4 regions of the Simiduia curdlanivorans genome follow, and region 4 is predicted to be linked to each of the others. Evidence: predicted binding sites of a transcription regulator. Region 4 holds the regulator's gene; each other region holds the start of a gene.
The links. The regulator FliA, encoded in region 4, starts transcription of late flagellar genes. The targets are predictions, from matches to a motif close to TAAAGTTATNNNNNNNNCGGCCGATANCC.

Region 1 (3,353 bases), on a different contig from region 4:
GATGCCCCGGCCAGGCCCTCGGAAGCACCTAAGAAAAGTACGCCGCCCGGGTTTAAGTTGCGGTGTATTCGTTTCAATATATCGAGCTTTAACTCATTGTTAAAATAGATCAGCACATTGCGGCAAAAGATAATATCGAAACTGCCTAGGCCGCCGTAGCTGTCTTGTAAATTCAGCGTACGGTAATTAATTCGACGGCTAACCTGCGCCTTAGCACGCCAGCTATCTTCCCCTAGCTGGTCAAAAAACGCATTTAACCGTTCCACCGACAAGCCGCGCATAACCGACATTTGATCGTAGGTAGCAGCCTTGGCAATTTTTAACATGCTGGGCGACAAGTCCGTGCCAGTTATATTGACGTTTACTAATTTCTTCGGACTAAGACGCTGATACTCTTCCACCGCCATGCTTATGGATAAGGGCTCTTGGCCCGAACTACAGGCAGCAGACCAAATATTGATACTGCTTTTTTGCCCAGCGAGCTCCGGAAAAATATGGCTTTTCAACATTTCAAAGGGATAAGTATCGCGAAACCAAAAGGTTTCATTGGTGGTCATGGCATCGATAACAATATCGCGCAAGGGCGAATATTTATTGCGCTCAAGTTCCTGAACCAGTTCACCCAAGTCTTTAAAGTTGTGGTGCGAAAGCAAGGGGCTGATACGTGTTGTGACCAAATACTGTTTACTTTCGGCTAGGTAAATACCGCAAGCATCGTGTAAGAAATCACGAAACTTGGTAAAGTGCGCGGAATCTAAAAAGGTTTGAGACAAGCCAATAATACTCATGTGGAAACAGCGCTGACAGTTTAACCCGGCAGCGCTGTTATTCTACGTTAATGACCAACAGGTTTATTCTTCATCCAACATACTTTCACCGCACATTGACTTCACTCGCTCATTAACACGCCGCGCCAGGTCGTCGGGGTGAAATTTAGCGAGGAAATCATCTGCGCCTACTTTTTTAACCATTGCCTGATTAAATACGCCGCTCAATGAAGTATGCAGGATAATATGTAGATCCTTTAACGCGGGGTTGCCACGCACTTCGGCCGTAAAAGTATAGCCATCCATTTCCGGCATTTCGATATCAGAAATCACCAACAGCAATTCCTGAGTCACGGTTTTCCCTGCCTCGATCAAGCTCTGCAGAAACTCCAGCGCCTCGCGGCCGTCTTTACATAGCGTTGTTTGCAGCCCCATAGATTCAATAACCCGTTGGATTTGCTTACGGGCAATCGTGGAGTCATCGACAATAAGCACATGTTTCTGCACCACCCGCTCGGCGATACCATCCTCAATCACACCGGCCGTAATTTCTTCGCTAATAGGTGAGACCTCTGCCAATATTTTTTCGACATCGATAATCTCTACCAGCTGCCCCTCTACCTCAGTGACGGCTGTGAGGTAGTTTTCGTGACCGGAGCCCTTTGGTGGTGGATGAATGTGCTCCCAATTCATATTGACAATTCGCTCAACCTTGCTCACTAAAAAGCCCTGAGTTGAGCGATTGTATTCTGTGATAATAACGAAACAGTTTTCGAGGTTTTTTAACGGGCCATGACCTGTTGCCAAGTTCATATCCATAATCGAAATGGTGCCGCCGCGAATATGTGCAACACCCCGAACCACCGGGTGGCGCTTAGGTATTTCATTCAGTGGCGGGCACTGCAAAACTTCCTTTACCTTGAAAACGTTGATGCCATACAGCTGCTTTCCCGCTAGGCGAAACAGCAACAGCTCTAGCCGGTTCTGGCCGACTAGCTGGGTTCGTTGATTAACGCTGTCTAAAACGCCTGCCATTACGGCCCCCGACCAATTCTTGTTGTGGTGTCAGTGTGGTGTCTGTGTATCAGTACCGCTATAAACATAGTTCATATAACTCAATTGCGCACAACGGCATACATGTTGCACTCAGCCTTATATAAACCCGAATACGCCAAATTACTGTCGTCTCGAGTTGTTGTCGGCATAAAGACAAACTCCTTGAGTGTTTAGCAAGCATAGGTCATAAATTCGTGAAATTATTGTTAGGTCTATTAAGCGCGCTCTTTATCCTCTTTACGTCAAGCCCTAGTGGTGGCGAAGAGCGCTGGCACCCTATCGACAATATTGCTAAAACGGTCGATACCGCACTGGCAAGCCATTACTTGGGGCTCTACCCGAACTACGATATTAAAATTACCGTCAACGCACCCGACAATCGCCTTAAATTCCATCAGTGTGACAAACAATTGACGGTGGACACGCAAAACCTGCCCGCTAGCGGGGGCAACGCAACGGCACAAGTGAAATGCGCTGGCCACACACCCTGGTCGCTCTATGTCTCAGCCACTATCGAGATATGGGGTAACGCCGTTACCGCCAATACCAGTATCGCCCGTGGGCAAGTTATCGACGAAAGCAGCTTAACCTTAGCCCGCACCAATATTGCCAGCATCCGCAAAGGTAGCTTGCTCAGCATTGAGGATGCCGAAGGGCTTGAAGCACGCCGCGCCATACGGCCGCATCAAGTGGTGAGAAGCCAAGATTTGATTGAACCATTAGTGATTCGCAAGGGCGACGCGGTCCAGGTTGCGGCGCTACTGGGTAGCCTCCGGGTGATAACCCCCGGCACGGCACTCGGAAATGGCCGCGTTGGCGAACATATATCGGTTACCAACAACCGCTCAAACCGAAAAGTTCGGGCTAAAGTTATCGCTGAAGGCCTTGTTGAAGTGCCTTTGTAAAGGGCTATAAGGTAGCGCGGCTATTGGATGCGCCGGATTTTAACCTTATCTGCCGACAACCTAGGTTAAAATCGCGCCCTGAGCTGACGCCCGTCGCGCCGGCGGTAAAAATAACGGTTAATTTCCACTAAAGATCTAGGTTGGCCTGCCGATAACCGAGCAAGAAAGGTTGATTTATATGAGAGCTTCGAGTCCAGAAGCCAGTAGGAGCCACGGTTTACGCAATATTGCATAATATTTCGTGGCGCCGTGAATCAGATCCAGCGTTTACATTTAGGGTTAAAAAAGGGTACGAGAGGTTCATATGATTATTGATCCCAAAGCTGGGCTAACGGGCCTTAGCAGCCAACAAAGCCAACGCGCTAGCCAAAAGCCCGAAGGCGAGAGCGGCAAAGCAGGTAAAACTGATGCCCCAAAATTGGATAGCGTCCAATTGAGCGACCAAGCCCATAGCCTGAAGCGCCTCGAAGACAATATTGCCGCAGCGCCCGCCGTCAACGAAGACAAGGTGGCCGCCTTGCGCGCCGCTATCGCCGACGGCAGCTATCAAATCAATGCCAATAGCATTGCCGAAAAAATGCTTGCCAGTGAAGGCATTTAAGCGATGACTTTTCTTCTGTAGGCA
Region 2 (3,353 bases), 330 kb from region 4:
GAATGTGGGCCGCTCGCAACCAAAAGCCTGCGATAGCCTATTTAAACTTTGGCAAAACGCCGGCCAGCAGACGGCGCAACTCACCTGGTCTCGGGCGACACAGGCAATAGAGGCGAAAAATCGGAGTCTAACCCGCTACCTCGCCAAATACGCGCCGGCAGAGATAAAATCGAAGCTCGACCTGCTAGTGGAGGTTGATCGCTACCCCGAGCACATGGATCAAGTTCGACGCTTCGCCGAACAGTCGCCAGAAATGCAATTTATTATTTTGCATGGTATTCAGCGCTTGGCTCGAAAGGATGCGGGCAAAGCACTGAAGCTTTGGGAAAGGTATGACGCTCAACATCTATTTGCCGACCAGAAAAGGATTGAAACACAGGAACTGCTCATCGCCCATCTGTCTCGACAAGGGCTCACTGACAAAGTGACCGAACTTGCTCAAAGCATGAGTAACTATTCGAACATCGATATGATCAGCGGTTTAGCCCGCGACGCATTAGCAAATGTAGAGTGGGAGCTGGCCGATAAATGGATCAGACGCCTGCCGGCCGAGGAACTCAATTCTTCTAGATGGCGCTACTGGTCCACCAGAATTGCTGAAATCCAAGGCCACTCACTCCCGCCCTACCCCGATATTGCCAGCAGTTATAAAGCACTGGCAAAAGAGCGCAGCTTTTACGGTTTCTTAGCGGCAGATAGATTAGGCCTGCCCTTCGAGCTCGAGGACGAACCGTCGAAAGTTACCCTAAACGATCAACACTTTGTTGCCAACTCAGCCTCCATTTTGCGCGCTAAGGAATTGTTTGAGCTGGGCCAAATCAATTTTGCTCGGCAGGAGTGGCGCTTCGCCTCGCGCCAATTTAGCCCGCAACAATTACAAGCCGCGGGCGCTTTGGCGGCGAACTGGGGTTGGTATCGCGGTGGCATTCAAGCCATGATTGACGCACAATCTTGGGATGATTTAACCGTTCGCTTTCCATTAGCTTTTGAGTCAGTGGTTAAAGCTGAAGCCAAAAATCAAGCCATGGATGCCAACTTACTGTTCGCTATCGCGCGCCAAGAAAGTGCCTTTTCACCCGATGCGAAATCACCCGTTGGTGCACTTGGGCTGATGCAACTGATGCCTGCAACCGCAAAACAAACGGCAAAGAAAGCCGGGATCACCTATAGGAAACACGATCTCCTATCGCCGGAAACCAATGTGGCACTCGGCAGCCGCTATTTAAATGAAATGCTGGGGCGATTTAATGGTAACCCCGCCTTCGCTGCTGCCGCTTATAACGCCGGGCCCCACCGCGTTACCCAATGGCTGAGCCAAGGCCGCGATCAACTGCCACTAGACGTTTGGATTGAGACAATCCCCTTTAAAGAAACCCGTGGTTATGTGCAGAATGTCATGGTGTTTTCAGTTATTTATGCCTACCGCAACGGCAGCGATATCGAGTCTTTAAAAGACACTTGGTATGTCCCTAATCCGGCGCAAAAACAGAGCCAAAGCACCAGCCTGCCTGCAGGCCAGGGAAGCACCGTCACGAATGGAGCCGCCGCTTACTAGCCTAGTGCGACCCTTAATCGCTCTTGCACTAGGTTTGCGAGACTGTCGGGTTGGAATTTGGACAGGAAGTCATTACAACCCACTTTTTCCACCATCGCCCTGTTGAAATTACCGCTCAAAGAGGTGTGAAGCACCACGTAAAGGTCTTTTAATGCCGGGTTTTTCCTAATTTCGTGGGTTAATCGATAGCCATCCATTTCGGGCATTTCCGCATCGGTTATCAACATAAAAATATGCGAGTTAATATCCACTCCCTCGCTAACCCAGCGCTCTAGTAGCCTTAGCGCTTGTAAGCCATCTTGAACACCTATCACTTCTACACCCAAATGCTTCAAGGTTTCCTTCACCTGATTCATCGCGGTGGAGGAATCATCGGCCATCAATATTTTCATCTTATTGGCTTTGGCTTGGCTCGCTAACTCGCGGTCTAACACGTCGCTAGAGACACGGGTGTCATAGGGAATGATTTCGGCTAACACCCTCTCTACATCCAAGATTTCAACAATGTTGTTATCGATATGGGTAATCGCGGTTAGGAAGTGCGAACGGCCGGAACCAGAAGGTGGTGGGAGAATGGCCTCCCAGTTTAAATTCACGATTCGGTCGACCGATTTTACTAAGAAACCCTGAATGCTTCGGTTGTATTCAGTGACGATCATATTGCTATTAGTTATGTCAACTAATGGTCTTAGACCAATGGCCGCACTTAGATCAATCACCGAGATAGTCTGATCCCGCAAGTGCGTCACACCCTTAACCACGCTGTGGCGATGCGGCATCATGGTAATGGGGGGTACTTGCACGACCTCTTGAATCTTAAACACGTTCAGGGCATACATTTGCTGGCCAGCTAACTTAAACAACAGTAATTCAAGCCTGTTTTCCCCGACCAGCTGTGTTCGAGCATCAACACTTTGCAACAATTTCGACATAAGACAACCCCAAAAATCCCTGATTTTTAGCTTAGACCAATAATTACTGGTTATCGGCCGCACGGGGGGATATCTAGAGCTACACTTGCTTTTATCTTCCCTTGCTGTGAGATATCCCAGATCTAATTAAGCCCATGGATAAAAATCAACCTCTTTTAGCGCGCCAACCCATATTCAATGCCAATATGGAGGTTTATGCCTATGAGCTACTTTGCCGCGACAGCCATGAAAACAGGGCCAATGTTATCGATGGCGATCAGGCGAGTTCGCAGGTACTACTAAGAACCTTTACCGATCTAAGCATTGGCGAGGTAGTCGGCGAGCATAAAGCGTTTATCAATTTTACCCGCAACTTACTGCTCACCTCCCCTCCCTTTAGTCGAACACAATTAGTGATTGAAGTTTTAGAAGATCAATTGGTTGACAACAAAATGTTGGCAGCGCTTGGGCAACTTCGGGCGCAGGGTTATACCATTGCATTGGATGACTTCACACTGAATTCCTGCAGCTTCAAAATGTTGGAATATGCCGACATAATCAAGCTCGATGTTTTAGCCTTATCCAACCAAGAACTCGAAAATCATGTCAATCGCTTAAAGCCATTAGGCGTTAAACTACTCGCCGAAAAAATTGAAACTTATGACATGCTCGAACGGTGCAAAGCCATGGGATTTGAACTTTTTCAAGGCTATTTTCTTTCCCGCCCACAAATCATGCTCGGCGCAAAATATGCGGAAAGCCGGCAAACCATCATCCAATTGCTAGCGCAATTGAACGACCCAAGATCAGAAATCGATCAAATAGAACAAATAATTTCACAAGATCCGGTACTGAGTTATAAGTTACTCAAACTCATTAACTCCGCA
Region 3 (3,353 bases), 330 kb from region 4:
CAACACCCATTGGTGTTTTTCCCATGTACCATGCACTTGATCGACACGCACTTGGCGCAATTCAAGCGACCCCAAACATTGGGTAATGACATTTTTGTCGGGATGGTTCTCGACTTCGGTTTGGCTAATCGCACCGGTGTCGACCAGCATTTGAACGTAGGAGTGATCGAGCGTGAGCTGTTCTAAGCTGCCACCTTCGTCGTGGAAAGTCCAGAGGTAGGCGCGGCTATCGCCGACCCAAACAATTTCGTACTCAGTATTGCGGCTTTTCAGTGCGACAACGGTGCTACCCATACCCGGCGCGCCGATACCCTGTTTGACCGCGTCCAGTATTGCCGAATGTGCAAATTCAACTGAGGTGGTTAAGGGGACATTAATAGCGACTTGCTGCTTGATGCTGTCGCGCACAATAGCGCTGGCAACTTCACCGGCTTCGTGCCCACCCATACCATCGGCAACTAACCAAACGCCTATATCGGGGCTTGCGAAGTAGGTGTCTTCGTTGTTGTCTCGACACATGCCTTTATCGGTGGCTGCGCTATAGTTCAATGGTGGCATTTGCCGTCCTGTGCCGTTTGTTATATTTATTGCTTTTGAGTGTACCCTAATAAGCGAACCTTGACTTATGGTCTAATGCCGGTTCGGATCTGGATCACAGTTTACCCTCTAAATGTAACCGGTAAAGCCATTTTTCGCTAACCTATTGAAAGACTTCGGGCTTTTGCTGCATTATCCGTCGCTAGAGTAGAAGAATCGCCCTTAGCGATAGTGACATTTGGGAACCTAACATGTTGAAACTCCGCTTTAAGAACAATAAACACAATGCGGTTTGGCTCGTTGAACCAAAAGTAACCATTGGTAGCGCCGTGAAGAACGATATGGTGGTAGAAGACGCCAGCGTACTCGAAAATCACGCAGAGATTTTGGTGGATAATGAAACTTTGGTTCTGAAAGTGATATCACCGGACAACCCAGTTCGAATTAACGAGACTTTAGTCACAAAAACCTCACCACTTAAAGTGAACGACGTACTAACCTTGGGCCGGGTTCAGCTACAGGTTGTCGATCCTAAGCAGGAACCCAAGGCAATTCCTACCTTGGTGCGCACAGAAACTACCGGTTGGTCGCTAAAATCAAATCATGTAGCGCTTGCCAATAAGGTCTTCAACGTCGGCGCTAATACCATTGTTGGGCGCGCCAGTGACTGCGATATCGTTTTGGCGGCCGCGCATTTGTCTCGCAAGCATGCTCAGCTTTCAGTGAAAGATGGGCTGCTCTACGTGCGCGATTTGGGGTCTGCAAATGGTACCTTTTTAAATGGTAGTCAGGTGAAAGAGGCGCGGGTAAAGCGCGGTGATGAACTTAGGTTCGACACTTTGAGTTTCGGTGTGGTGGGGCCAACCGATGATATTGATAAGACCACTATCCGCGAAGCCGCTCGCGCGCAAAAATCGCCTATGAGCCCATCCCCCGTGCGAAAGCCAGAGCTGCGCAGGCCTGCAGAGCGCAACCGGGAGGCGGTTAAGGCGGGTATGGCGGCGCCTGATGCGCCCGAGCAGTCTAAGTCTTCGGCCTTTTCCTATTTTTCTATCGCGATACTGGTGCTGGCCGGCGTTGCCTACTGGGCCTGGCAAGCGGGTCACATCACGCTTTAGTTTGATATTCCACAATCAACATCAAAATCAGCGTTTTACTGCTTTTTGATGTTGAAGTTCTTAAGCGCTCTGCCGATACCCCTTCATACCGGAATTCTTATCCGAACGAACGGGACGGAGGCAGAGAAGATGTTAGGCTCAATTCACTCTTTCACATCACAATATCAAGCTAGTCAGGGCTTTCGCTCCCTGAATTCAAATCTCCAGCAGCCGCTGGCAGGTCAAACCCAGCGGGCGCCTGTAGGATTAAGCCCTACCCAGTCGAGTAAAGCGCTCGAAGGCCCCAGCGCTGTAACTAGTGCTCCGGTCACGGCCGATCGTGCCGCTGGCAACATCTTGCTGTTCATTGAAAATCAGTTGAAGGTGGATGTTGCCAACGGCGATAGCAAGGCGCAGTTACAAAGTCGTTTCGATGCTGGGCTAAAAGGTTTCCTTCAGGGCTTTAACGAGGCGAAAGAGCAGTTGAGCGAAATGGGTTTACTATCCGATGCATTGGCCGATGATATCGGTGCGACCTACGATAAAGTGATGCAAGGATTGGGGCAGCTCGCCGAAGAGCTTGGCCTTGATACGAGTGCGATACCTACACCAACTACCCCCACTGAAAAGCCGGCGCAAGTCGATAGGTTTGGGGTCGGTAATATTCAACGCCAAGCGGGTGTGGTTAAGGCCCAAAAGAGCTTTGATTTTACCGTTCAAACACAAGAGGGCGATAAGGTTACTATTTCTGCCAGTAGCCGATTCGCTGCCAAAGGTGTCGAGTCTGCTCAGGGCAGCTCCTTAAGAGTCAATCAGAGTCAGCAGTTTGATTTAACCATTAATGGCGACCTAAATGCTGACGAGATAGCGGCAATTAATGATTTGCTCTCACAAGTAAATGATCTTTCCGAGCAGTTTTTTAATGGCGATCTCGATGCAGCTTTTGAAGCCGCCTTAGATTTGGGCTTCGACGCCGAGGAGATTGCCAGTTTTGCCGTCGATCTAAAGTACTCTGTTACTCAGAAAGTTCGCACGACTTATGGTCAGGGCGCGAACGAGACTTCGCCTTTAAGAGCGCCTATGCAGCCCTTTAGCCAGCTTGCCGATCAGGTGCAATCGGCGCTGGAGTCGGCGAAACAGTTTTTGAATTCAAATGAGTTGTTAAACTCGCTGTTGGCTGAACGGCTTGAGGCCGATCAAGAACTTAAAGATGTGAAAGGTAGCATGGGTAATTTGCACAAACTGTTTGGCGATGTTAACCATGCGATGGCAGAAAAACTTGCTACGGCTTAGCGATGGAGCTTTAACGTTGTTACGGGTAAAATGCGGGTTTTTCGGTAGGGAAAACCTTCATGAAAACGCTTATTTTGTTTGCTACCAGCGGCTGTCACCTGTGTTCAGTCGCTGAAAATATCGTTGCTAAAGCGTTGGACCGCTGCCCCAAGCCAATACAATTCATTGAAAAAGATATTGCCGATTCCGATGAGTTAATAGAATCCTATGGCACTCGAATTCCGGTGTTGCGTGTTCAGGATTGCGAAGCCGAATTATCTTGGCCATTTACTGAAGCGCAAGTTATTCGTTTTTTGAATGCTTGAATGGTTAGTTAGGTGGTTGAATGTATAACGGATTAGTGGTGCTGTGGTGACTTCAAGCCAATAGGTTAAAAAACCAGCGTTTCAAGTGCGCCGGTTACCCAGACTAGGCTCTCGGTGTAGA
Region 4 (3,353 bases):
AGCGCAAGGAGCAGGGCACTCAAACAAACCAACCTGTTGTGGCTGCCGATAGTAACGAGAGGGCTGATGTGTGGGCATCGCAGCTAGCGAAGAAAAGCGTTCCAGTCACTGCACCTAAAGACATGAGGCCCAGACCCGCCGTCGAAGACACTTTCTCACAGCAAGCGGAAATGTCCCGCTTGCATCAAGAGCTCAGTGAAATGCGCGCCATGCTACAGGCAAGGTTGCAAGAACCCCATTTGCACAGGCCCCTAGTAGCCACTGAATTGGTGAGCAAATTTCACAGCTTAGGTTTGCCCGATTTTCAAGCGGAGCGGCTAATAGCGTCAGTTAATACCGAACTGCCTGTAGCGAAAGCCTGGCCAGAAGCGTTGGCGTTGCTTTCGCAGCGCATACCGACGGCGGGCAGAGATGTGATTGAAAGTGGCGGGGTATTTGCCTTCATCGGTCCCACCGGCGTGGGTAAAACCACAACCTTGGCTAAGCTTGCCGTGCGTTTTGTGATCAAACACGGTGCCGAAGGGCTTGCCATTGTCACTACAGACAACTATCGCCTAGCGGCTCACGAACAATTAAATGCCTTGGGACAAATTCTTTCTGTACCCGTAAAAGTGGTATCTGAGGGCGAGTCGCTACAGCAGGTTCTCGTTAACCTCAGCCATAAAAAGCTGGTGTTAATAGACACAGCCGGTCTGCGCCATGGCGACCCTAAACTGAAAGCCCAGCTCGAACAGCTGCGCAGTGCCGGCAAGGTGAATAGCCTGCTGGTGATGGCGGCAAATAGCCAGTTGCAGATGTTAAAAGCGAGTTATCATGCCTACGGTGCGGCGCACCCATCGGCCGTCATTTTAACCAAGCTCGATGAAACACCTTCCCTTGGTGAGGCGATCGGACTGCTATTGCAGCACCGCTTGCCATTGGCTTACACCACCGACGGCCAAGAAATTCCAGCCGATATTCAGATAGCGAAAGGCCATCAAGTGGTGGCTAAGGCAGCACAGTTTGGCGCGCAAAGCCATGTGGAGGGTAAATTTGCGGCATCGGCCGAATCAAGTCGGCAGGTTCAATCCGAACAACTATAATCAAGGCAAGACTCATTTGTAGGAGTAGTCATGGGGCACCATCCAGTTCAAGTCATAGCGGTAACCGGCGGCAAGGGTGGCGTAGGGAAAAGCAATATATCGGTGAATATGAGCATAGCACTCGCGCAACTCGGTCGCAGGGTCATGCTGTTAGACGCTGACCTAGGGCTTGCCAATGTCGATGTGTTACTGGGCATTCGCGCGAATAAGACGCTCGCCGACGTGCTTTCTGGCGAATGCTCTTTGCGCGATGTGCTGATCAGCGGTCCCGGAGGGGTTAGGATTGTGCCCGCGTCGTCCGGGGTTCAGCAAATGGCTTCCCTTAGTAAACAGCAGCATGGCGCGCTTATTCGCGCTTTTAGCGATATTTCGGATCAGTTGGATGTGTTGGTAATCGACACAGCCGCAGGCATTAGCGATACCGTGGTGAGTTTTGTACGGGCTGCCAACGAGGCGCTAGTGGTGGTCTGTGACGAACCATCGTCGGTGACGGACGCCTATGCACTCATTAAGTTATTGCATAGAGATGCGGGCATGCAGCGTTTTCGCGTGGTGGCGAATATGACGCGCTCTGCCAATGAAGGCCAATTGTTGGTCAAGCGTTTGCAGCAAGTGTGCGACAAGTTCCTCGACGTAGCCCTACAATTTGAGGGCTCTGTGCCCTTTGATGAAAATGTGCGCAAAGCCGTGCAACACCAGAAAGCCCTGGTCGACTATTCACCGCAATCGAAGGCATCGATTGCCATCAGATCTTTGGCAAGCCGAGTTTCAGAGTGGCCATTACCGAAAGCTGCGTCAGGCAATTTGGAGTTTTTTGTTGAGCGTTTGCTAGAAACATCGGAAGCAGGCGTTTGACCGATGGCAGCAGTTGAGGGGTTAGCCATGTACGATCAGGCAAGTCGCGAAGCCAGTGATCCCATTCGAATCGAAGATTATGCGTCTCTGGTAAAGCGTATCGCCTACCATCTCATGCTTAAAATGCCTGCCAGTGTGCAGGTTGACGATCTTATTCAGGCCGGCATGATTGGATTAATAGAAGCGGCCCAGAAGTTTGACCCGTCCAAAGGCGCGAGCTTCGAGACCTATGCGGGTATTCGTATTCGTGGCTCAATTATGGATGAGACCCGAAAAGGTGACTGGGTGCCTCGTTCCGTTCACAGAAATGCCCGCCGCGTGGCTGAGACAGTACGCTACTTAGAAGCTAGATTAGGGCGTACGGCGAGCGAAAAAGAGATCGCCGATGAGCTCTCTGTCAGCCTCGATGAATACCGAAGCATTCTGCAGGATACCTCTAGCAGCAAGCTTTTCAGCTACGAAGAGTCTGCCGGCGACGACGATTCAGTGCTCGACGAGAAGCCCACGTCCATAGGCTTAGAGCCCCCCACAGACGCTTTTGAGCGGCAGGCGCTAAAGCAATCGCTTGCGCAGGCGATAACCCAACTACCCGAAAGGGAACAATTGGTACTTTCTCTGTACTACGACGAGGAATTGAACCTAAAGGAAATAGGCCAGGTTCTGGGTGTGAGCGAATCCCGTGTTTCTCAAATACACTCTCAGGCAGCCGCACGGCTAAAGGCCAAGCTTTCCGGTTGGCATAGAGACACCGATTAGACCAAACAGCAATAAAATGAACGATTTAATGACTAAAACTGGCTAGTAGTCATCCAGCTACTAGACTGAAAGTTGAATGGGGTCCAGCAGGTACGACGGAGGTTGCTTTGGACAAAAACATGAAAATTCTTATCGTTGATGACTTTTCAACAATGAGACGCATCATCAAAAACCTTTTACGTGATTTAGGCTTCAGTAATACGCAAGAGGCTGATGATGGCGCAACGGCACTTCCCATGTTGAAATCGGGAGATTTCGATTTTTTGGTCACCGACTGGAATATGCCTGGCATGACAGGTATTGAACTGCTCAAACACGTTCGTGCTGACGAGCGCTTAGCCGCGCTACCGGTATTGATGGTGACGGCCGAAGCGAAGAGAGATCAGATTATTGAGGCAGCTCAAGCTGGTGTGAGCGGCTATGTGGTCAAGCCTTTTACTGCCCAAGTACTCAAAGAAAAGATAGACAAAATTTTTGAGCGCGTTGGATAACCCCTAAGCAGTGACAAAGGCAGCCATGAATAACGAATCTGAAGATCTGGGCAACCAAGAGTTTGTGTCAGAGCTTCGTGATTGCGCCAAACTCCTGATCGAAAAACTGGAAGGCGACAATTACGAAGATGCATCCAAGCTGATCGAACAAATTATTGAGAGTCGCGAC

Region 1: QWY82_RS14275 (chemotaxis protein CheV) is a predicted target of FliA. The motif match lies at 1,961-1,989, and genes of this name have one in related genera.
Region 2: QWY82_RS12190 (chemotaxis protein CheV) is a predicted target of FliA. The motif match lies at 2,536-2,564, and genes of this name have one in related genera.
Region 3: QWY82_RS12175 (DUF5610 domain-containing protein) is a predicted target of FliA. The motif match lies at 1,708-1,736, and genes of this name have one in related genera.

What each region holds. Positions count from the first base shown of each region.
Region 1 is NZ_JAUFQG010000006.1:88,919-92,271, forward strand. It holds gene QWY82_RS14270 (CheR family methyltransferase) at 1-788, opposite strand, end outside; gene QWY82_RS14275 (chemotaxis protein CheV) at 852-1,802, opposite strand; gene flgA (flagellar basal body P-ring formation chaperone FlgA) at 2,018-2,728, shown strand; gene flgM (flagellar biosynthesis anti-sigma factor FlgM) at 3,033-3,329, shown strand.
Region 2 is NZ_JAUFQG010000004.1:2,778,533-2,781,885, reverse strand. It holds gene QWY82_RS12195 (transglycosylase SLT domain-containing protein) at 1-1,555, shown strand, start outside; gene QWY82_RS12190 (chemotaxis protein CheV) at 1,552-2,487, opposite strand; gene QWY82_RS12185 (EAL and HDOD domain-containing protein) at 2,622-3,353, shown strand, end outside.
Region 3 is NZ_JAUFQG010000004.1:2,774,744-2,778,096, forward strand. It holds gene QWY82_RS12165 (PP2C family protein-serine/threonine phosphatase) at 1-558, opposite strand, end outside; gene QWY82_RS12170 (FHA domain-containing protein) at 789-1,655, shown strand; gene QWY82_RS12175 (DUF5610 domain-containing protein) at 1,785-2,927, shown strand; gene QWY82_RS12180 (glutaredoxin family protein) at 2,987-3,232, shown strand; gene QWY82_RS12185 (EAL and HDOD domain-containing protein) at 3,298-3,353, opposite strand, start outside.
Region 4 is NZ_JAUFQG010000004.1:3,108,593-3,111,945, forward strand. It holds gene flhF (flagellar biosynthesis GTPase FlhF) at 1-1,082, shown strand, start outside; gene QWY82_RS13800 (MinD/ParA family protein) at 1,113-1,937, shown strand; gene QWY82_RS13805 (RNA polymerase sigma factor FliA) at 1,941-2,693, shown strand; gene cheY (chemotaxis response regulator CheY) at 2,801-3,184, shown strand; gene QWY82_RS13815 (protein phosphatase CheZ) at 3,210-3,353, shown strand, end outside.